DNA from 2 places in the Clostridium felsineum DSM 794 genome. Region 2 is predicted to be linked to the other one. Evidence: riboswitches for the same ligand, from Rfam matches in the RefSeq annotation. Region 2 holds a riboswitch; the other holds the start of a gene.

Region 1 (12,264 bases), 1.0 Mb from region 2:
GAAGAACAGTGCACAACTGAAAGAGAAGATTTAGATAAATTTAAAGAAGAATGTGGTGTATTCGGGATTTTTTCAAACAAAGATATAGATGCATCTAGACTAACTTACTATGGTTTATATGCACTTCAACATAGAGGACAAGAAAGTGCTGGTATTGCGGTATCTAATGGTAAAGAACTTTCTATTTATAAAAATATGGGGCTTGTGGCAGATGTATTTAATCCTGAAATCATAAATTCTTTAGTTGGAAATTCAGCTATAGGTCATGTAAGATATTCAACAACAGGAGGAAGTAATGTAAATAACGCTCAGCCTATAATGAGTAATTTTAAATTAGGTTCTATAGCTATTGCTCATAATGGAAACCTAGTTAATGCCGATGTTATAAGAGAACTACTTCAAGATGGGGGCACTATGTTTCAAACCTCTATTGATACAGAAGTAATCTTAAATCTTATAGCTAGAGGTGCTAAAAAAGGAATAGAAAAAGCAGTTGTAGATGCAATTCAAGCAGTTAAAGGTTCTTATGGAATCGTAATACTTACAAATGATAAGTTAATAGGTGTAAGAGATCCTAATGGTATAAGACCACTTTGTATTGGAAAAATTGATGATAGTTACATAATTTGTTCTGAAAGTTGTGCACTAGATACTGTAGGTGCTGAGTTTGTAAGGGATGTAAATCCAGGAGAAATAGTAATAGTAGATAAGGATGGACTTAAAAGTATAAACTTTGCAGAGAAAACAAAGTGTGAAACTTGTGCTTTTGAATACATTTATTTTGCTAGACCTGATAGTGTAATAGATGGAATAGATGTAAATAAGTCAAGAGAACTTGCGGGAGAAGAATTGTTTAAAGCTTCACCGGTTGATGCTGATATAGTTATTGGAGTACCTGATTCAGGAATACCAGCGGCTATTGGCTATGCTAGAGCTTCTGGGATACCATACACTTTAGGACTTATAAAGAATAAATACATAGGAAGAACCTTTATAACTCCTACTCAAGAGCTTAGAGAAAAAGCGGTATCTGTTAAATTAAATCCTGTAAAATCAATAATAGAAGGAAAAAAAGTTGTTTTAATAGATGATTCTATAGTTAGGGGAACTACAAGTAAAAAACTTGTTGATCTTATACGTAAAGCCGGAGCTAAAGAGGTACATTTTAGAGTATCTTCACCTATAGTAAAATTTCCATGCTACTTTGGAATAGACACTCCTTATAGGAAAGAGCTTATTGGTGCACACAGAAAGGTTGAGGAAATAAGGGAATTTATAGGAGCAGATAGTTTGGGGTATTTAAGTATGGAAGCTCTTTTAAAAACTCTTGGAGAAAATAAAAAATTCTGTCTTGGATGTTTTAGTGGTATATATCCAGTGTCAGCACCAGTTGAAGCTGATAAGGATAGACTTGAAGTATAAAATTTTTGAAAGGTTGTGTACAAATGGTAACATATAAGGATAGTGGAGTAAATATTGAAGAAGGATATAAATCTGTAAAACTCATGAAGGATTATGCAGCTAAAACTTTTATTCCTGGTGTAATAAACAATCTTGGAAGTTTTGCTGGTATGTTTGAAATAGGAAGCGGATATAAAAATCCAGTTTTGGTATCAGGAACAGATGGTGTTGGCACAAAGCTTGCGGTTGCATTTGCTACTAAAAAATATGATACTGTTGGAATAGATTGCACAGCTATGTGTGTCAATGATATTCTTTGCCATGGAGCAAAACCAGTATTTTTCTTAGATTATATAGCTTGTGGTAAGCTTGAAGCAGAAGTTGCCTCAGACTTAGTTAAAGGAGTTTCAGATGGATGTAGTCAAGCTGGATGTGCTTTAATTGGTGGAGAAACAGCTGAAATGCCGGGTTTTTATAAAGAAGGAGAATATGATTTGGCTGGATTTGCTGTGGGGCTTGTAGATAAGGATAAAATAATTGATGGCAGTAAAATTGAAGATGGAAATGTACTTATAGGTATAGCATCTTCTGGAATACATAGTAATGGATATTCACTTGTAAGAAAGTTAATAACTAATTTTGACGAAGAATTTAATGGAAAGACAATGGGAGAGGAATTATTAACTCCTACAAAAATATATGTAAAGCCTGTTTTAAAGGTTTTAGAAAACTTTGATGTAAAAGGTATGGCTCATGTAACTGGGGGCGGTTTTTATGAGAATATACCAAGAATGTTCAAAGGAGATTTTACAGCTGTAATAAACAAGGAAAGCTTAGAAATTCCAGAAATATTTAAACATATAATGTCACTTGGAGTTGATGAAAATCACATGTTTAATACCTTTAATATGGGAATTGGTTTTGTGATTTGTGCAGCTAAGGAAAATAAAGACGGAATAATTAAAATGCTTAAAGAGGCTGGAGAAAATGCATATGAAATTGGATACGTAAAAGCTGGAGGTAATGGAGTATGTATAAAATAGCTGTTCTCGTTTCTGGGGGCGGAACAGATCTTCAATCCATAATCGATGCTATAGAAAATGGATATATAAAAAATTGTGTAATCGAAGCTGTCATAAGCGATAAAAAAGGGGCTTTTGCAATAGAAAGAGCAGAAAAACATTCTATCAAAAATTATGTTTTTGATAGAAAAGAATTTAAAGGAGCTGTATGCGATGAAGTATTAAAACTTCTTGGGGGCAAGGTTGATTTAATAGTTCTCGCAGGTTTCCTTTCAATACTTAAAGGGGACTTACTAAATAAATTTAAAAATAGGATAATAAATATACATCCATCTCTTATACCGGCCTTTTGTGGAAATGGTATGTATGGAATGAAGGTACATGAGAAAGCTATAGAATATGGGGTTAAGCTTTCAGGTTGTACAGTCCATTTTGTAGATGAGGGAACAGATAGTGGTCCTATTATACTTCAAAAAGCAGTAGAGGTTTTAGATACTGATACAGCAGAAACACTTCAAAAGAGAGTTTTAGAAGTGGAACACAAGCTTCTCCCAGAGGCAGTAAAATTATTGGCTGAAGGAAAAGTTCACATAGAAGGAAGACATGTTAAAATTATTAAATAAGGAAAGGAAGTGAAGATATTTTAACTTTTCATTGAAAGTTAAAATACTAAGTATGATAAAAAGAGCACTTATAAGCGTATTTAATAAGGATGGAGTTTTGAAATTAGCAAGATTTTTAAATGAAAAAGGTGTAGAAATACTATCAACTGGCGGAACCTTTAAACATCTTAAGGAAAATGGTATTCCAGTAGTAGAGGTTTCAGATGTTACAGGCTTTGATGAAATACTTGATGGAAGAGTAAAAACACTTCATCCTAAAATACATGGCGGAATTCTAGCTATAAGAGATAATAAAGAACATATGGAAACTATTAAAGAAAAGGGAATAACACCTATTGATATGGTAGTTGTTAATTTATATCCATTCTTTGATAAGGTTGCTTCAGACATAAGCTTTGAAGAGAAGGTTGAATTCATAGACATTGGTGGACCAACGATGATAAGAGCAGCAGCTAAAAACTTCCAGGATGTTGTAGTTTTAACAGATGTAAATGATTATGATGATGTAATTAATCAGATAGAAGAAACTGGTGAAGTTTGCTATAATACAAAGAAAAGATTGGCAGGAAAAGTATTTAATTTAATGTGCGCTTATGATGGTGCAATCAGTAGATTTTTACTTGAAGATGAATATCCTGAATATTTAGCTGTACCTTACAAGAAGAAAATGGATTTAAGGTATGGAGAAAACCCTCATCAATCAGCAGCTTTTTATGAGGCGGCTTTTGGAAATGGAGCAATGAAAGGATTTGACCAGCTTAATGGAAAAGAACTTTCTTATAATAATATAAAGGATATGGATATAGCTTGGAAGGTTGTTAATGAATTTGAAGAAACAGTATGCTGTGCTTTAAAACATAATAGTCCATGTGGTGTGGCTATGGGAGATACACCTGTGGATGCTTACATAAAGGCTTTTGAATGTGATGATACTTCAATTTTTGGTGGAATTGTTGCCTTAAATAAGACAGTAGATAAGGCTGCTGCAGAAGAAATGGTTAAAATATTTTTGGAAATAGTTATAGCTCCTGATTTTACAAGTGATGCACTAGAGGTACTAAAGTCCAAGAAAAATTTAAGAGTTATAAAAGCTAATAAAAAGCCTTCTGATAATTTTGAACTTGCAAAGGTTGATGGCGCAATGCTTGTTCAAAGTGCAGATGATAAACTTACTGAAAAAATAGAAGTAGTTACAGATAAGAAGCCAACGGATGATGAAATGAGAGATATGATTTTTGGAATGAAAGTAGTAAAGTATGTAAAATCCAATGCTATTGTTGTTGTAAAAAATGGTGCAGCTGTTGGAATTGGTGGAGGTCAGGTTAATAGAATTTGGCCAGCTAAAGATGCAATGGAAAGAGGAAGTGGTGCTACTGTTCTTGCATCAGATGCTTTCTTCCCATTTGGTGATATAGTAGAAGAAGCACATAAAAATGGAATTAAAGCTATAATTCAACCAGGTGGATCTATAAGAGATAAGGAATCCATTGATGGCTGCAACAAATACGGAATTTCAATGGTTATGACAGGAACAAGACATTTTAAGCACTAGTTTATATTTGGAGGTTAATGTATGAAGATTTTGCTTATAGGTTCAGGAGGACGTGAACATGCTATGGCATGGAAAATGGCACAAAATAGCACTGTTGAAAAAATATATTGTGCACCGGGAAATGGCGGAAGTGCAAAAGAAAATAAATGTGAAAATGTAAACTTAGAAAAAACAGAAGAACTTATAAAGTTTGCAAAGGAAAATAATATAGATTTAACGGTAGTCGGACCTGAAGCTCCTCTTGTTGAGGGAATAGTTGATGAATTTAAAAAGGCAGGACTTAAAATATTTGGACCAGGTAGTTTAGGAGCTAAGCTTGAAGGAAGTAAGTCTTTTTCTAAGGACTTTATGAAAAAATACAATGTTAAAACAGCTGAATATGCAGTCTTTGAAGATGCTAGTAAATCTCTTTCCTATTTAAAAAGCTGTTCATATCCTATAGTTATAAAGGCAGATGGTTTGGCAGCAGGCAAGGGAGTTGTAATTTGTGAGGATTACACTTTAGCAGAAGAAACTATTAAATCCTTTATGGTTGAAGATGTTTTCAAAGGTTCTGGAAAAAAAGTTGTAATTGAAGAATACTTAGAAGGTGTAGAGGCTTCAATTCTATCAATTACAGATGGAAAAACTATAATTCCTTTTGTGTCTTCAAAGGATCATAAACAAATTTTTGATGACAATAAAGGACCCAATACAGGTGGAATGGGAGCTATTTCTCCAAATCCCTACTGCACAGAAGCTGTACTTAAAAGTTTTAATGAAGAAATTTTAAAGCCTACTTTGGTAGGTATTCAAGAAGAAAGAATGGATTTTGTTGGAATAATTTTCTTTGGACTTATGATAACAAAAAAAGGAGTATATCTTCTTGAATACAATGTTAGACTTGGAGATCCAGAAACACAAGTAGTTTTATACTTAATGAAAAGTGATTTTGTTGATTTAATAAATGCTGCAATAGACAAAAAACTTAGTGATTTTGATTTAAAGTGGCATGAAGGAAATGCTTGCTGTGTAGTTGCTTCTTCAAAGGGATATCCTAAAAAATATAATACGGGTTATGAAATAAGTGGAATAGATGATGCAGGGGATAAAGTATTTTGTGCAGGTGTTAAGTTAGAGGATGGAGTGTATAAAACCTCAGGGGGAAGAGTTTTGTGCGCAACTGCTAAAGGAACTACTTTAGACGAAGCTATAGAAAGAGCTTATAGGGATATAGAAAAAATTAAATTTGACGGAATTTACTATAGAAAAGATATTGGAAGAGCAAAATAGGGAATATAGCTATTTACATTTGAAAAAATAAGTGGTAGCATAAAGATGCTGACAAAATTTAATATGTAAATTAGTGCTAGGGGTGCCTTTTGGCTGAGAGAAGTTATAAAAACTTTAACCCTTTGAACCTGATTCGGTTAATTCTGACGAAGGAAAGCTTTTATAACGTTAACTTAAAGCACTATGTTTATAGTGCTTTTATTTTTTTATTAGGGAGAAAAAAATGTTTGTAGATGCACATAATCATTTGGACTTTTTTGAGAGTAAAGAAAAACTAGACAAGGCATTAGGCATTATAAGAAATGAAGAAATACTTACACTTGGATGTTCCATGGATTGTAAAAGTTATGAATTTACGAAAAAACTAGCCGTGAAAAATAAAAATATTATTCCTTGCTTTGGTATTCATCCTTCTAAAGCTCATGAAAATTATAAAAAACTTGATAAATTTCATGAATATATAAAGGAGAGCAGAATAATAGGAGAAATAGGGCTTGATTATGTATGGGTTAAGGAAAAGGAAAAATATCCTTATATGAAAAAAGTTTTTATATATTTCTTAGAGCAAGCCAGAAGATACAATAAAATAACTAATATACATACAAAGGGTGCAGAAGGAGAAATATATAATTATATAAAAAAGTATAAGCTTAAAACACCTATAATTCACTGGTACAGCGGTGATAAAGACACTTTAAGAAAGCTTTTAGAATATGGCTGCTATTTTACTATAAGTGTTGATATTGAATATTCTAAGCTTTCTAAGGAAATTGTTCAATTCCTTCCTCTTGATAAAATACTAACAGAAACAGATGGACCAACTTCTCTTCAGTGGGTCAATGGAAGATATGGTTATCCAAGTGTAATTAAAGACATAGTAAAGGAAATAGCTAAAATAAAAAAGGTTAAAGAAGGTGAAGTTGAAAAAAGCATATTGAATAATTTTAAATCATTAATTTAAGAAAGAAGGATTTGTATTATGAAACCAGTTGTAAATGTAAGCTTGCAGGTACTTCCAGTTGTTGAGGAAAAAAGACTATATGAGGTAGTTGATAAGGTAATAGAATACATAAAAGCTTCAGGTGTAAAGTATATAGTTGGACCTATGGAAACTACTATGGAAGGTGATTTAGATACACTCATGGAAATAGTAAAAAAGGCTCAGGAAATATGCATTAAGGAAGGCTCAGAGAGAGTTGCATCTGTTGTAAAAATAGATTATAAGGCTGAAGGCGTGACTATGAATGAAAAAGTGGGAAAATATAAAGAATAAATTATATCCAGTAGCCGCTATAATAATTGTAATAGCAATGTGGCAGTTTATAGTGGATTTTAGAAAAATACCAGGGTATATAATTCCATCACCTAAGGATATATACCTAACATTAATTAGTGAGTTCAATGTGATAATTGACAACACGAAAGTTACAATTTATGAAGCACTTGTGGGATTTCTTATTTCTATAATTTTTGCTTTTATACTTGCTATAATAATGGATAGTTTTAAGGTTATTAGAAAGGCCATTTATCCTATAGTTGTTATCTCACAAACTATACCAACCATAGCAATTGCACCACTTTTTATAATATGGTTTGGCTTTGGTCCGCTGCCTAAGATAATAGTGGTTGTAATAACTTGTTTTTTTCCTATAGCAATAAGTCTTGTGGATGGTTTTGAAAAAATTGATAAAGACTATATAAATCTATTTAAAAGTATGAAAGCATCTAAACTTCAAATTTTCTATCATTTAAAGCTTCCATCCGCTATGGTAAATTTATTTTCTGGAATTAAAATAGCATGTACCTATATGATTATGGCAGCAGTTATAGGTGAATGGTTAGGTGGAGATGGAGGCATAGGTGTTTATATGGTAAGAGCAAAAAATGCCTATGCGCTAGACAAGGTTTTTGCAGCAATTGTCGTCATTGTGGTTATAAGTATAGTGTTAATTTATATTGTAGATTTTATCCAAAAGAAGATAATTCATTGGAAATAAGGAGAGCGATTAAAGTGAAAAAGAAAAGAATATTATCATTAATATCTGCAGTTGTTATGACAGCAATTGCTATTACAGGGTGTGCATCTAGTAGCAGTTCAAGTACTAAATTAGATAAAACGACTGTAATACTAGATTGGACACCGAATACAAATCATACTGGAATGTATGTAGCTTTAGATAAAGGTTACTATAAAGAAGAGGGTTTAGATGTAAAAATTCAACAGCCTTCAAGTGGCAGTGTTACTAATCTAATTGCTACTAATAAAGGAGATTTTGGTGTAAGCTATCAGGAAGATGTAACTTATGCTTTAACAAGTAAAACGCCACTTCCTATTAAGGCAATTGCAGCAGTTTTACAGCACAATACCTCTGGATTTGCAGCACCTAAAAGTAAAAATATTAAATCTATTAAGGATGCAGAAGGAAAAGTTTATGGTGGCTGGGGTTCACCTTCAGAGGAAGCAGTCATAAAGGCTATAATGGAGAAAAATGGAGCGGATTTTAGTAAGCTTAAAATAGTTAATATAGGAAATGATGATTACTTTGCAGCTACGAAAAAGAACGTGGATTTTGCTTGGATATTTGAGGGCTGGACAGGAATTGAAGCCAAATTAAAGGGTATTGATTTAGATTATGTAGCAGTTAAAGATTTAGATCCAGCACTTGATTATTATACCCCAGTTATAATAACAAATAATAAGATATTAAAAGAGAATCCAGATAAAGCTAAGAAATTTATGCGTGCTACAAAAGAAGGATATCAGTATGCAGCTAAACATCCAGAAGAAAGTGCAAAAATACTAAGAAAATATGCACCTGAAATAGATGAAAAATTAGCAGTAGAAAGTCAAAAATACATGGCAACTCATTATGCAGATGATATGTCAAAATGGGGAGAAATGAAGCCTAGTGTTTGGAAAAATTATGCTGATTTCCTAAAGAGCAAGGGGCTTATAAAGAAGGAGCTAAATGTTAAAGATGCATTCACAAATCAATTCTTATCAAAATAATAATAGAGTAAAGGTTATAGAAATCAAAAATATAACTAAAAGCTTTGATAAAGAAATTATACTAAAGGATGTTTCACTTTGCGTAAATAAAGGAGAATTTGTTTCGATTGTAGGACCTAGTGGCTCGGGTAAAAGTACTTTATTTAATATAATAGCGTCACTTATAGAAGTTGATAAGGGAGAAGTTAAAGTTTCTTCAGATATAGGTTATATGCAGCAAAAGGATTTATTAATGCCTTGGAAAACAGTTTTAAATAATGTTGTACTGCCACTTGACTTAAAGGGTGAAAATAAAAAGCAATCTAGATTAGAGGCTAAAAAGTATATTGAAATTATGGGCCTTAAAGGTTATGAAAATAAATATCCTTATGAGCTTTCTGGAGGGATGAAACAAAGGGCGAGTTTTCTTAGAACCTTTCTATCCTCAAGTGAAATAATGCTTCTCGATGAACCTTTTGGTGCACTTGATTCAATAACAAAAGGTAATATGCAGAAATGGATTCTTAAAATGAAAGATGTGCTTAAGAGAACTATACTTTTTATAACTCATGATATTGAAGAAGCTGTGCTTTTATCAGATAGAATATATGTACTGGGGTCAAAGCCGGGAAAGATAAAAGAGGAATTTAATATAGAATTTTTAAAAGAAGATAAAATAAAAAGGGAATTTTCCAAGGAATTACTAGAATATAAGAATAAAATAATTGAATTATTATAAATTTTAGCGGCAGAGATGCCGCTAAAATTTGCTTTTATTTTGATTTAAAAGGACAATGTCTATGTCTAGAAAGTCCTCTAAATCTTGGTATACACTTATTTACATCTATTACTGTAGGTATAAAAACTCCAGTTTTATTTTTTATGAATTGATTGACCTGTACATCTGTACCATTAGTTAATTGAATAAATTGAAATTTGTAATCATTTCCATCTGTACCTGTAACATAAATATTTTTTATATATCCATCCTTTTCTGTAGGGTGTCTTTCTTTTATTAGATGACACCAATCACCATAGGTTGTATCTACATAAAATTCTGCATTATGCATCCAACCATGATAAGGTGCACATAGAAAATCCTCTCCACGTAAATCAATATCAGAAATTTTATAATTACCATTTTCATAGATTAGGTATATAAAGCCATAATAATAGGCAAAGCTAGTGTTTCCTTTTACAGAAGGCTCTATGGTTTCTATTTCAAAAAAATATCTATAAATATCCGGAGAGTTAGTATTGTAAAGTCTATGAAGTTTTATTAAATTTATATGACCAACCTCGTTAAAAACACTAAGGTAATTGTTGTAATCAACTCTTTTTTTAAAATCATCATTAAAAAAGTTGTAGGATATAGGATAGGGTGCTTTACTATTTCCAATACTTCCACAACCACCTGTTGTTATTGAGGATGCTTCTCTTAAAAGGCTGAAATAGTTTATTATTGTGTTCTCCTCGGAATTGAACAAATAATTTGGCAACTTTATATCATTATAATTCCCAAAGTATTTATCAAAAAATTTATAATCAAAGTCCTTTATATTTATAGCAACTAATTTAGAAGGTCTAAAGTACTGTTCGTTAAAATTTAAAACCTCTGAATCATCCATATATAACCTCATACTATTATTGGTACATTAATAGTATATTTAAAACCTTAATAGTTGGTTAATAAAAGCATGAAGTTTCATCTTACCATATAAAAGGAAATAGGCAGTAGGTCCTTTTTTTATAATCATCAAATTCTTGTTTAAAATGTTCCTTTAAAGCTTTTTCTTCAATCTTTATTCTAATTCCATAGCAGAATATACAAATGATTAATACCACAATAGGTGCAAAAAAATTTCTAAATGAACATGCTATACCTACAAGACTAAGTATACTTCCCGTATAAGCTGGATTTCTTACATATCGGTAAAAGCCTTTTTGTATTAGATGCTGGTCAGATGTAGTTTGTACTGATAATGTAAAAGCCTTTTTTAATGTCCATACAGAATAGGAGCGGATTATTGTACCGGCTATTATTAATAAAATTCCTATATAGTAGAATACATGAGGAATAGTTAATCTTATTATATTAAAATCTGTAAAGTAAAAACCTACATAAAGGCTTAAAAAATATCCTAAAATTATTAGCCAAATTGAGCCTTTATCAGATTTTTTATTGCCGTTTCTCCCTCCCTTTGCAGTAAATATCCATATTAAAAATTCACATAAAAACATAAATCCTATTGAATAAAGAAATACATTATGTTCGAATGTATTATTAATTTTTGAAGCATCGAAAATATCCAAGAATATCACTCCATCTCACAAATTATTTCCTTTAGTAATTACTATTTTATGAATTTATGATATAGGTTTAAAGATGCCATAAGTAACAAGTAAAATAAAAAAATAAGTATATACATTACTTTAGTAACATATATACTTCAAATTTGTGTTATTATTTTAAAGATTCTATATACAGAGCTGAAAGTTGAGTTCTTCTTTCAAGATTTAACTTTTTTAATATTTTAGAGATACAATTTTTTACGGTACCTTCTGAAATAAATAGAATCTCAGATATTTGTTTATTACTATTACCATTGACAACGAGTTTTGTTATTTCTTTTTCTCTTTCAGTAAGAGAGTCTAGAAGAATATTTTCTTTTTTATTAGTTTTATTAGATAAATTCAGTGCATTTACAAGTTTTGAGGTTACTACAGGATCAAACATCATTTTATCCTCATAAGCCTCTTTGATACTTTTAAGTATATAATCTATTTCACTATCCTTTAAAAGGTAGCCGCTTATGCCATTTTTTATTCCATCAAATATGTAATTATCTTCATCAAAAGTTGTAAGTATGATTATTTTTACCTTTGGATATTGTTTTTTTACAAGTTTAGTTGTTTTTATACCGTCTAGCTTAGGCATTCTAACATCCATTAGTATAACATCAACAATGTGTTTGTTTAAGTTTTCTATAACTTCATATCCATTTTCTGCTTCACAAAGTACTTCTATACTATCATCAAGACTTAATATTTTTTTTAATCCCTCTCTTACAATAGTTTGATCGTCTGCAATCATAACCCTAATCATTTGAAACACCCCCTGGTATTTTAAGGTTTATTGTAAATCCTTTTTTATTTGAACTTTGGAAGGTTACCTCTCCATTTAAAGTCTCTGTCCTTTTTTTTATTCCATTAAGACCATTTGATGAGTTGATTTCACAGCAGCCATTACCATTATCTTGTATAATTAGTTCTATATCTGAATTGATGAAACTTAAATCTATATTAATTTCAGTGGAATTACCATGTTTCAAACTATTTGTGATGCCTTCTTTTATTATTTTTATAATATTATTTTTTATTTCCATAGGGGACTTGTCTATATTA
Region 2 (12,264 bases):
AACTTGAAGCTTCTTTAAATTTATCATTCTTTATATTAACCTTATTATTGCTATCTAAAAAATTAACTCCTAATTCTGTATTTTGAACATTATAAATATCGCTTAAATCTGAAATGTATGTTAAATTTTTTCCATTCTGTTTAACTGCATTTCCAAGTTCATTGTATTCCTGCCAGGTTTTTATGTCCTCTGGCTTAACATTTAAACTATTTAGTATATCTGATCTATAAAACATGAATAACGGCTCAGTATACCAAGGATAACCGTAAACCTTTCCTTCATTAGTTAAATTATGAACTTTATTAGATAAGAACATATCGCTTTTTATATCACTATCAGAAGACATATTAACAAGCTTTTGATTAAATTTATCAATAAAACTAGATGCATTTAAATCTCCAATTTCCACAACATCAGGAAGCTTTGACTTATTTTTAACATTACTTTCGTAATTCTTCATTATGTCTTCCTCAGTCATAAACACTGGATTTACAGTTATGTAATCATATTTTTTATTAAAATCATTTATTTGATCTTTTATTATATTTTGATCTTTACTATTTATCCATATAGTTATACTTACTTTTTTTTGAGTGGTATTTGGGTTAGATTTAATTGCATTAGTGTTTTTTGAAGTACCACAAGCTGAAGCGTAAAAAATTATACTAGAACTCATAACTACAAACAAAAAACTTTTAAAAAATCTTTTCATACTCTTTTGGTTACTGAAAACTTATATTTTTTATACTTCATTCCTATAATTCTAGCTGTTTTGCAGTAACTCTCTCCCTTCTTATTCTTAAAATATTTTACGTTTTAATTTTCATTTTTTAAATTAGTAATCTTTTATATTTTATAACTATATTCCTATTCAAATTATATAATAACATTTTATTTTTAAGCAGTCCACAAATAGAATTTCCAGTACCCAATCTTGTATTATATTTTCTCCATATTAATACCACTATATTACCTTCATTGTAAACTTTTTTCATACATTATTTAAAATCATGCCCTTGTAAATATTTTTAATTTGTGGTATTTTAACTTGTGTAATGGGAAGTATCTATCTTTAGAACTTCACCTAAGTTTTTTATTAAGTATATAATAAATTTGCCCATATCAAATGAGTGGGACAACTAACTTAATATCTTGATATATAAAAAGCAAAGGTTTGTTTTTTGATACTACCCTTTTATGAAGACTATTTTAAATAGCTTTAAGGAGGATTATTTAATGAAAAATACTACTGAAACTTTTAGAAACGCAAAAACAAAACAAGAAAAACTTGTAATGTTAACAGCCTATGATTACTCTACAGCCAAGATAATTGATTCATGTGATATCAATGGAATTCTCGTAGGAGATTCTCTCGGTATGGTATGTCTTGGCTATGAAAATACATTAAGTGTAACAATGGAAGATATGATTCATCACACCAAAGCCGTAGTACGTGGTGCAAAAAATACTCTTGTTGTCGCAGATTTACCATTTATGTCCTATCAAACCTCAATTTACGATGCAGTTTTTAATGCTGGAAGACTTATTAAAGAAGGTCATGCCACTGCAATTAAACTTGAAGGCGGCGCTTTAGTTTGCGATAGAATAAAAGCAATAGTCGACGCCCAAATTCCTGTAATGGGCCATATCGGTCTAACTCCCCAATCTGTAAATGCCTTTGGCGGTTTCAAAATTCAAGGAAAAAGTATAGATAAAGCAAAACAATTAATTGAAGATGCAAAAAAAATAGAAGAAGCTGGTGCTTTTGCTATAACCCTAGAGGGAATTCCAGAAAAACTCGCTAAATTAATAACTGAAAGTATAAATATACCTACTATTGGAATTGGCGCAGGGAAATACTGTGATGGTCAAATACTTGTATATCAAGATATGCTTGGTATGTTTGATGATTTGGCTCCTAAATTCGTCAAAAAATATGGTGATATCGGAAAAAATATGCGAGAAGCTTTTAATAGCTATGCAAAAGAAGTGCGCTCTAGTGCTTTTCCAGATGAAGCACATTCATTTAAAATTGATCAGAACATTATAGATGAACTGATTAAATAGGAAAGGAAGTAAATGTAATGGAAATTTTACATTCAATTAGTGATGTCAAAAAATACGTAAAACGCTTTAAAAGTGAAGGACTAACCATAGGACTAGTTCCAACTATGGGCTATCTACACGAAGGACATAAAAGTTTAATTGAAAAAGCCTCTTCAGAAAATGATAGAGTTATAGTCAGCGATTTTGTAAACCCAATCCAATTTGGACCTAATGAAGATTTAGATGTTTATCCAAGAGATTTAGAACATGATGCTAAACTTTCAGAAAGTGCTGGTGCTTCAATCTTATTTAATCCAGAACCTTCTGAAATGTACTTTGATGATGCAGTTACCTTTGTAAACTCTTCTGAAATAACCGATGTACTTTGTGGTGCTAGACGTCCTGGTCACTTTAGAGGTGTTTGTACTGTGGTTACTAAATTATTTAATATAGCATGCCCTGATAAAGCTTATTTCGGTGAAAAAGATGCTCAACAGTTAGCTGTAATTAAAAGAATGGTACGTGATTTAAATTTTGATATTGAGATAGTTGGCTGTCCTATAATTAGAGAAGAAGATGGACTAGCTAAAAGTTCAAGAAATACTTACCTCTCACCTGAAGAACGAAAGGCTGCAACTGTTCTTTCTAGGAGTTTAAATAATGCAAGGGAAATTCTTAAAACTGGTGAAAGAGATGCCGATAAAATAATAAAAGCTATAACTCTAGATATAGAAAAAGAGCCATTAGCAAAAATAGATTATGTTGAAGTTGTAGATAGTCTTTCCTTAAAATCCGTTTCTAAAATTGAAAAATCAGTATTAATACCTATTGCCGTTTATATAGGTAAAATAAGACTAATTGACAATTTCACCTTTAATATATAAATTACTCTGGAGGAATAAAATGCAATTAAATATGTTAAAATCTAAAATTCATAGAGCAACAGTTGTTCAAGCTGAATTAAATTATGTTGGAAGTATAACAATAGATAGAGATCTTATGGATAATGCTAACATACTTGAATACGAAAAAGTAGAAATAGCAAATATAAATAATGGTATGCGATTTGAAACTTACGTAATAGCTGGAGAACGTGGAAGCGGAATGATATGCCTTAATGGGGCTGCTGCTAGATGTGCCCAAGCTGGTGATAAAGTAATAATAATGTGTTACTGCACTTTAACACCTGCTGAAGCTTCAGAATACAGACCAAAAGTTGTATTTGTAAATGATGATAATACCATATCAAAGGTTACAGAATATGAGAAGCATGGAACAATTGAATAAATAATAAAAATAGTCTACTATGAACACCTTAAGGTTTCATAGTAGACTATTTTTACTCCCCAAATATACTTCTAACCCACTCTACACTTAAATTAAACCAAGAAGCTAAATGAGGATTTATATTTCCTCCTGCATCTGTTTCTTTAGTTCCAAGTGACATTCCATGTTTTCCATCTGGATAAATATGTAGTTCAAAAGAAATTTGAAGTTTAGAAAGCTGATCTACAAATAACATAGAATTTTGAACTGGCACTACCTTATCATTAAAAGTATGCCAAATAAAAGTAGTTGGCGTTTTTTCTGATACCTGTTTTTCTACTGATACTTCGTAGAGTAACTTTTTATCTGGATTTTCTCCTAGTAAGCAGTTAAAGGATTCTCTGTGTGCAAATTCTCCTGAGGTTATTACTGGATAGGATAGTATAAGTGCATTTGGTTTTAAAAATTCTTTTCTTATTCCTTCTTTATTGAACAATTCATCTTTAAACCATTTAGTTCCTAACATTCCTGCCAAATGTCCTCCTGCTGAAAATCCACAAACAACTATTTTTTCTTTATCTATATTCCACTTATCTGCATTTTCCCTTATTATAGTGATTGCTCTTGCTGCATCAAGCATTGGCTTTGGATATCTATTAGGATAAACACTATAGTGAAGAACAAATGCACTAAATCCAGCTGCATTATAGTTTACAGCTATAGGTTCTCCCTCTCTAGGTGATGTATGATTATATCCTCCACCTGGTAAAATTAAAATTGCTACTCTTTTTTTATCTCCATCTAAAATATAAGTTTCCATCGTTGGTCTAAAACTCTTATCGCAGCCCTCATAAGAAAGTCCGTTCCATATATCAATAACCCTATTTATCACTTAAAACTCCCCCAAAAAAAATTAATAACTTATCTCTTCTAATATTTCACGTTCCACTTTATTTACATCAGGTACATAGCTTTTAATAAATTTAATTTTTCCTTCTATCGTATATTCACCAAGTGATGCTGGAATTAGTACACTCTCTCCAAATTCTATTTTTTCTTTTCCTTCTTTATATGATATTTCTCCAAAGCCATCAACGCACGTTAAAATATAAAATCTCTCTTCATCGCTTGTTTCGCTAACCTTATCTGAAACATCATAAATTTCAAGCGAAAAATCTCTTCCAAGGCAAAAATAAGTTTTTTCATAACCATATCGTATTACTTTTACTCCCTTACTTTTTTTCCCTTTAAGGTTTAAATCTATAACATCAAGTGCTTTTTTCACATGAAGCTCCCTGCCTCTATTATAATCATATACTCTATAGGTTGTATCGCTATTTTGCTGTATTTCCGCTACTGTAACTCCCCCTCCTATAGCATGTATCATACCACTTCTTACAAGACACACGTCTCCTTTTTTTACATGTATTTTATTCATGTATTTATCAAGCTTTCCTGTTTCTATGCCTTCTTTAAGTAATTCTTTAGTACAATTTTCTGTAGTTCCTACTACTAATGCCGCCCCATCTTCTGCATCAATTACATACCAAACCTCTGTTTTACCCATATCATTCTCTATTTTTTTTGCATATTCATCATTTGGATGTACTTGAACAGAAAGATCACTTTTAGCATTTATAAGCTTTATAAGAAGAGGAAACCATTCTTTTTTTATTTTTGTACCTATAACTTCACTCTCTTTTTCTTTTATTAAATCATCAAGTCTTTTACCCTTAAATTCACCATTAGAAATTACACTTGTTCCATTTTTATGACAAGCTACGTCCCAACTTTCCCCAATACTGCCTTCAGGTAAATCCTTCCTAAACTTTTCTAAATCTCTTCCACCCCAAATTTTTTCATAATATAAATGTTTAAATTTTAATGGATACATATTTATATTCGCTGCATAAACATTTAGTATAAGTTATAATGTTATAACGTTTAATGTAAAAGCAGCTCCACCCTCCTTTATACTAAAATATCTTTCCCTACTTTTAGTTATTATTTTAACACAAAATTGTAACATAGTAAAATTAGTCTATAAATATTTTATGCTTAACTTTATCTAAGTAGATATATCCTTGTTATTAAATTCGAATAACTTTCCCTCTTTCTTTTCCACTTCATATACTGGACAATGAATATACTCCTTTGTAATATTTTTAATTTTTTCTTTATTTTCTTCACTGCAATTTAATCCTAAGTATATTCCTTCAGGCTTTATAGGACAAATAATACCTGAGTTCTTATCCTTATGTGCTTTTAATATTATTCTCCATTCTTTTTCATAACTCCAGCTTACATGCTTTATTTGCATAAGAAAAAAAAGTAGGTACATTCTATCTTCTCCATCATCCTTAAACACCCTTTCTAAAAACTTTGTAATATCGTATTTTTCAGTTTCATACCTTATTGGAATTATATACTTTGAAAATTTATTCATATAGTTTAAATCAAAGAAATTATATTGTATGCAAATTCCAGTATGATTGTTTGCATAATGTGCCCACATCGGCATACTATTAAGCTCTTCTGAAAAGCAACATATTTTTATATTGTTTCTAAGTCCATTAATATAGTCTTCTATACTGACTTTATTAGTATAATTTGAGAGTACAGCTTTATCAAAAAAAACTCCACATGAATCAAAAGGATCATTAAATTTATCCGGATTTGCGAACCATATTTTATTATCTTTAAGTGCACTAAGTCTGTTTTCGTCAATGATTTCATACTTATATAACTTTTTAGGAAAATTTCTATACTTTAATTTATAAGCTTCGTCTTTTCTGCCATCAAAAAGTAGCTTAATAAATTCATCTATCCATTCCATTTTACATAATCTCCTTAAAATAGTATAAGCTTTATTCTTTCCATTTTAATAAGATATTATAAAATAAAAGATTTCACACGTTTATATATTTATAGCATGTGAAATCTTTTATTTTATATAATTTTTTTGATAAGTCTTTTAACTACAGCGGGATCTTTCATAGCAGAAGACATAATTGCAGCTCCCTTAGCACCTGAATTCATTACTTCTACTATATTTTTTTCACTAATACCCCCAATGGCAATTTCAGGTATAGTTATCTCCCTTGCTATATGCCTTAAAAACTCCGTTCCTTTTCCTTTAAGTCCCTTTTTACATTCTGTTTCATATATATTTCCCACAAGAATGTAGTCCGCCCCATTTTCCTCTGCTCTTTTAGCTTCCTCTATACTATGAATGGATACTCCATTTTTTATAATTTTACTTCCACCTTTTTGAATAAAATCTATGAATCTTGACTGGTATGCATATGCTTTTATTTCTTCCGCTACTCTTAAGTTTCCATTTACAATTAAATTAGCCTCATACCTATCAGTAATATCTTTCATTTTACTGGCAACCTTATATAATTCTTCATAACTTAAATCCTTTTCTCTTAAAATTATATTTTTAGTGCCATAATCTAGTGCCTTTTCAATACATCCAAATAAATTATCATGTAAAATTAATTTTCTATTAGTAACTACATAAATCATAATGCATTTTCAAAATCCTTGAATACAGGATTGTATCCTAATTCTTTTATTTTATTATAAACCTCAGCTACGCTTCTTTTATCATTTGTATCAAATTGTCCTTCTCCCTTATCCTTTATACTATGTCCTCCAACTTCTGTGGAAACCCCCGCTGACATTTTTGTAACTCCCATTGGAATTAGACTATCTCTAAAACTTGCTGGTTCTCGTGTGGTTATATTAGTCCCTGCTCTTGGCAAAAACATTTTATAAGCTAAGATTACCTGTACAATATTTTTATCATTTACATCATATACATCATTAAAACTTCCTGCATGTGGCCTTATTCTTGGAGCTGACATAGAAATTTCAACGCTTGGAAACTTTTCTTGTATATACATAGCATGTAATCCTGTAAAAAATGCTTCTTGTCTCCATTTATAAAGACCTAAAAGTGCTCCTGCTCCTATAGAATGAATACCTGCCTTGCAAACTCTTTCTGGTGCATCGAGTCTAAATTTAAAATTCTTTTTTGGTCCACTTAAATGTACCTTTGAATATTTTTCTTCATTATAAGTTTCCTGATAAATAGTCAAACTATCTGCGCCTGCCTCTACCAACTCTTTGTATTCATCAACTTCAAGTGGATATATTTCTATACATATTGAACTAAAATATTTCTTAAGTAGCTTTATTGCATCTCTTATATAGGAAACAGGGGTTTGAACCTTTGATTCACCTGTAAGAACTATTATATTCCTCATACCTGTTTCATATATAGCTTTAGCTTCTTTTTCTATTTCCTCCATGGTAAGCTGTTTTCTTTTTATTTTATTTTTTACATTATATCCACAATAAGCACAACCATTAACACAAAAATTTGCAATATATATAGGCGTATATAACACTACCGTTTTTCCAAAATTTTTAAGTGATATTTCTCTAGCCTTTTGTGCCATAACCTCTAAATAGTTTTCTGCTGCAGGTGATAGCAGTTTCAAAAAATCTTTTTCATGAATAATATCTTTGTGTAATATTTTTTCTATATCTTCCTTTGTTACTTTTGAAAAAAAGCTTTCAAAATCAAAATCCCTATATTCCTGTAATTTTTCATAAAAACTCATTTTATTCACTTCCTATCGTAAAAATCCTGTAAGTGGAGATGATGCTGATGCATATTCTCTTTCTGCTCCAAGCTTTGCTCTATATGCCATTCTACCTGCTCTAACTGCAAGCGAAAATGCTTCTGCCATATCTACTGGATCTTCTGCTGTTGCTATAGCTGTATTTACAAGCACTGCGTCAGCTCCCATTTCCATAGCTAATGCCGCATCAGAAGGTTTTCCTATTCCTGCATCTACAACTACAGGCACTTCATTTATTTCTTCTATTAAAATTTTAAGCATTTCTTTAGTCCTAAGTCCCCTATTACTTCCAATTGGAGCTCCTAGTGGCATAACAGCTGCTGCTCCAACATTTACAAGTCTTCTCGCATCCATTAGATCTGGATTTATATATGGAAGCACAGTAAAGCCTTCTTTTACTAAAGCTTCAGTAGCCTTTATAGTTTCATAATTATCTGGCAATAAATATTTATTATCTGATATAACTTCTATCTTAACCCAATTTCCACAACCAGCCGCTTTAGCTATTTTAGCTAGTCTTATAGCTTCTTCAGCATTTCTAGCCCCTGACGTATTTGGAAGAAGTATTAAATCTTCGCCTATAAAATTAAGTATATTATCATTCTGAGATGTTATATCAACTCTTCTAAGCGCTACCGTAATAACCTTTGATTTTGACTTATTCATAATTTGTGGTATTAATTCATTAGAACTTAATTTACCTGTCCCAACAAAAAGTCTATTTTCTAATTTAACTGAACCTATTTGCAATTCGTCCACTTTAATTCCTCCTAAATTTTATTTATCTTCCATTATTATTCTAAGTACTGCATTTGCCTCATGATTAGCTGCTATAGAAACCCTTGGTGCCATAAGTCCTAAACCCACTTTTGCCTCATTTTCTCCATCACCTACAAGATAAAAATTTTCATTTATTTTTTTTGTTACTATGCTATTACTAGTAAAATATCCTGCCATACCAGAAGCCCCAACTATTTTTTTGTCCTTCATTTTGGTAAGAACACTATTTACAAGCTCTGACTTACATATTGGATTATCAAAAGCTTCTACAACTATATCAACAGCCTTAAAAATCTCTTCTACATTTTCTTCACTTATAAAAGCATCTATTGTGTCCACTTTTACAAATGGATTACACTCACTTATTATTTGTTTAAGTGCCTCTGTTTTTTTCATACCTATATGTTTTATAAAATAATGCTGTCTATTTAAGTTACTTGGTTCAACCACATCAAAATCCACAAGTAATAACCTACCTATACCTATTCTGGCAAGGCTCACAGCAACATTTGATCCTAATCCTCCAAGACCAGCTATACCAACAAATGCCTCCTTTACCCTTGTATGCACCTTAGGTGTATGTCTTGCCACAAGCTGTGCTTCCATATCTTCTTTTTTAGGTATCTCACCTTTTTTTATAAAAACGATGTTATCTTCTTTTTTTAACACTACATTTTCTTTCATAATAAAACCATTATAAATAACAACATCTGCATCACTTTTTATTTCTTCTTTAAGCTCCATTAGTGTAGTATTAATTCCAACCTCTCGGGGTCTTTCATTTACATATACTCTCATTTTTAGCCTCCTCCAACAAATCTAATTATTTCTACTTTAGAGTCACTTGAGAGTTTTTTTCGTTTGTATTCATTTTTATCAACTATTTCTAAGTCCACTTCCACAACTACTTTATTACTTTCTATGTTCAATTTTTTTAAAAGTTCATAAACTGTTGTTTCCTCATAAAGTTCCATGTCTTTTCCGTTTACTACCATTAAATCACCTCTTTTATATAAATAAAAAAGAGAAGCAAAATTGCTTCCCTCATAACTTTCAATTAAAACATATAAACTTCTGCGCAGAATTATATGTAATAAGATCTGATGATATTATCTCCCTACGTTGGCATTATCCAAATCAGGTTATGAGGGTCTGGAATCACATTCCACTCTCAGCCTGTCTACAGGCTCCCCAGTAACAATATTTAGTTTTTATATTTTTAATTTAGCATAACAAAACAAAAAATGCAAATTTTTATTGAAGCTATTTTAAATTTTCATTACTTAAAATGTATAGAAAACCATGCAATGGATATAGATATATAATACTTACTCCACATAATTTATGTTTTAAAAATTTAATAATATTATTTTTAAGAAATATTTTTTAATGATATAATATTGTATAAATATTTTCATTAGGAGTGTTTATGGAAAAACTTGATAGAATAAATTTAATATTAAATCATAGAAATTTTAAAAATTATTTATCCAAAACCCTAAAATATGAAAAGGGTCGAAAATTTTGTTCTCATACCTTAGAACATTTTCTTGATGTTGCAAGAATCTCGTACATAATTGTTCTTGAAGAAAAGCTAGACATAAAAAAGGATATAATTTATGCCTCTGCCCTCCTTCACGATATAGGTAGATGGCAACAATATGAAAGCGGCATTCCTCATTCTACTGCAAGTGCAAACCTTTCAATAGATATCTTAAAAGATTGCAACTTTAATTCTTTAGAAATTGAACTTATAATTGAAGCTATTAAAAATCATGGAAAAGTAAATTCAATTTCGCATTTAAGCTCTATACTTTATAGAAGTGATAAACTTTCAAGAAATTGCTTTAATTGTTCTGCTTACGCAGAATGTAATTGGAGTTACCATAAAAAAAATTCAAGCATAAAATATTAAGGAGTAATCAAAATGAGAATAGGTAACAAAGATTTTTTAATAGGTAAAAGGACCTATATAATGGGAATTTTAAATGTAACACCTGACTCCTTCTCTGATGGAGGAAAATTCAACAATTTAGATAATGCCCTAAAACATGCTGCTAAACTTATAGAAGATGGTGCAGACATAATCGATATTGGTGGTGAATCAACAAGACCAAATCATTCACCTGTTGATAAAAACGAAGAATTAGACAGAGTTATTCCAATAATAGAAGCTTTAGTTCATGAGTTTGATATTCCCCTTTCAATAGATACTTATAAAGGTGAAGTAGCTGAGGCTGCCTTAAAAGCTGGTGCTCATCTTGTTAATGATGTATGGGGTTTTAAAAAGGATTCATATATAGCTAAGGTTGCTGCAAAATATGATGTTCCATGCTGTCTAATGCATAATAGACAAGACTTAAATTATATTGATTTTCTTGAAGATGTCATTAACGATTTAAAAGAAAGCATTAATATAGCACTAGACGCAGGTGTAAAAAAAGAAAATATAATGATAGATCCTGGAATAGGTTTTGCTAAAAGCTTTGAGCAGAATTTATCTTTAATGAATAATTTAGAAAAACTTAAAATTTTAAATTTTCCTATGCTTCTAGGTACTTCTAGAAAATCTATGATAGGTAATATTTTAAATTTGCCACCAAACGAAAGAGTTGAAGGTACAGCTGCAACTTCAGTTATCGGAGTTACTAAAGGCTGTGATTTTATTAGAGTTCATGATGTTCTTGAAAATAAAAGAGCCTGTACTGTAGCAGATGCCATATTAAGGAGATGAGCAAACTTTGGACAAAATAACTATAGAAGATTTTGAAGTATTTGCGTATCATGGTGTGTTGGAAGAAGAAAAAACACTTGGACAAAAATTTTTATTATCCCTATACTTAGATTTAGATTTAAGAAAATCAGGGATATCAAAAGCTTTAAATGATACCGTAAATTACGCTGAACTATTAGATAATATAGAAGAAGAATTTACAAAACAAAGTTTCGATTTAATAGAAACTGCTGCTGAAAAAATAGCAGAGTTTATTTTGCTAAACTACAATTTAGTTAAAGCCGTTAAGGTAATCCTAAAAAAACCTTGGGCTCCTGTAAAAAAACATGTGAAATGTATTTCTGTAGAAATCGAAAGAAGTTGGCATACAGCTTATATAGGTCTTGGTTCTAATATTGGAAATAAAGAAGAAAATTTAAAAGAAGCCCTTGCACTTATAGAAAAAAATTTCCAATGCGTTTTAACTGAAGTTTCTAATTTCTATATAACAAGACCTGTTGGTTATTTAAATCAAGATAATTTTTTAAACTGTGCTGCTGAAATAAAAACCTTAATGTCACCAAACGAACTAGTGGACTTTTTTCTAAGAATTGAAGAAACCTTAAAACGAAAAAGAACAGTACACTGGGGACCACGAACCATTGATTTAGATGTTTTACTTTATGATAATCTAATTACAGATGATCCTCACATAACCTTACCTCATCCTAGAATGACAGAGCGACTTTTTGTTTTAACTCCACTATGTGATATAAATCCTAATTTAGTCCATCCAGTCTTAAA

The links. A riboswitch is a leader RNA that binds a small molecule or an ion and turns the genes downstream of it on or off. The one in region 2 is predicted to bind thiamine pyrophosphate.
Region 1: another riboswitch for thiamine pyrophosphate. It lies ahead of CLFE_RS09775 (TatD family hydrolase); the one in region 2 lies ahead of thiS (sulfur carrier protein ThiS).

What each region holds. Positions count from the first base shown of each region.
Region 1 is NZ_CP096980.1:2,068,210-2,080,473, forward strand. It holds gene purF (amidophosphoribosyltransferase) at 1-1,422, shown strand, start outside; gene purM (phosphoribosylformylglycinamidine cyclo-ligase) at 1,446-2,444, shown strand; gene purN (phosphoribosylglycinamide formyltransferase) at 2,432-3,046, shown strand; gene purH (bifunctional phosphoribosylaminoimidazolecarboxamide formyltransferase/IMP cyclohydrolase) at 3,099-4,598, shown strand; gene purD (phosphoribosylamine--glycine ligase) at 4,620-5,870, shown strand; TPP riboswitch at 5,939-6,042, shown strand; gene CLFE_RS09775 (TatD family hydrolase) at 6,094-6,831, shown strand; gene CLFE_RS09780 (MTH1187 family thiamine-binding protein) at 6,850-7,143, shown strand; gene CLFE_RS09785 (ABC transporter permease) at 7,115-7,867, shown strand; gene CLFE_RS09790 (ABC transporter substrate-binding protein) at 7,882-8,880, shown strand; gene CLFE_RS09795 (ABC transporter ATP-binding protein) at 8,840-9,598, shown strand; gene CLFE_RS09800 (hypothetical protein) at 9,633-10,487, opposite strand; gene CLFE_RS09805 (methyltransferase family protein) at 10,570-11,172, opposite strand; gene CLFE_RS09810 (response regulator transcription factor) at 11,324-11,965, opposite strand; gene CLFE_RS09815 (sensor histidine kinase) at 11,958-12,264, opposite strand, start outside.
Region 2 is NZ_CP096980.1:1,030,445-1,042,708, reverse strand. It holds gene CLFE_RS05015 (ABC transporter substrate-binding protein) at 1-712, opposite strand, end outside; gene panB (3-methyl-2-oxobutanoate hydroxymethyltransferase) at 1,237-2,067, shown strand; gene panC (pantoate--beta-alanine ligase) at 2,085-2,930, shown strand; gene panD (aspartate 1-decarboxylase) at 2,950-3,333, shown strand; gene CLFE_RS04995 (alpha/beta hydrolase) at 3,386-4,204, opposite strand; gene CLFE_RS04990 (type I phosphomannose isomerase catalytic subunit) at 4,226-5,206, opposite strand; gene CLFE_RS04985 (DUF2971 domain-containing protein) at 5,381-6,148, opposite strand; gene CLFE_RS04980 (thiamine phosphate synthase) at 6,262-6,843, opposite strand; gene thiH (2-iminoacetate synthase ThiH) at 6,840-7,946, opposite strand; gene CLFE_RS04970 (thiazole synthase) at 7,959-8,726, opposite strand; gene thiF (sulfur carrier protein ThiS adenylyltransferase ThiF) at 8,745-9,545, opposite strand; gene thiS (sulfur carrier protein ThiS) at 9,548-9,742, opposite strand; TPP riboswitch at 9,844-9,951, opposite strand; gene CLFE_RS04955 (HD domain-containing protein) at 10,177-10,662, shown strand; gene folP (dihydropteroate synthase) at 10,675-11,481, shown strand; gene folK (2-amino-4-hydroxy-6-hydroxymethyldihydropteridine diphosphokinase) at 11,489-12,264, shown strand, end outside.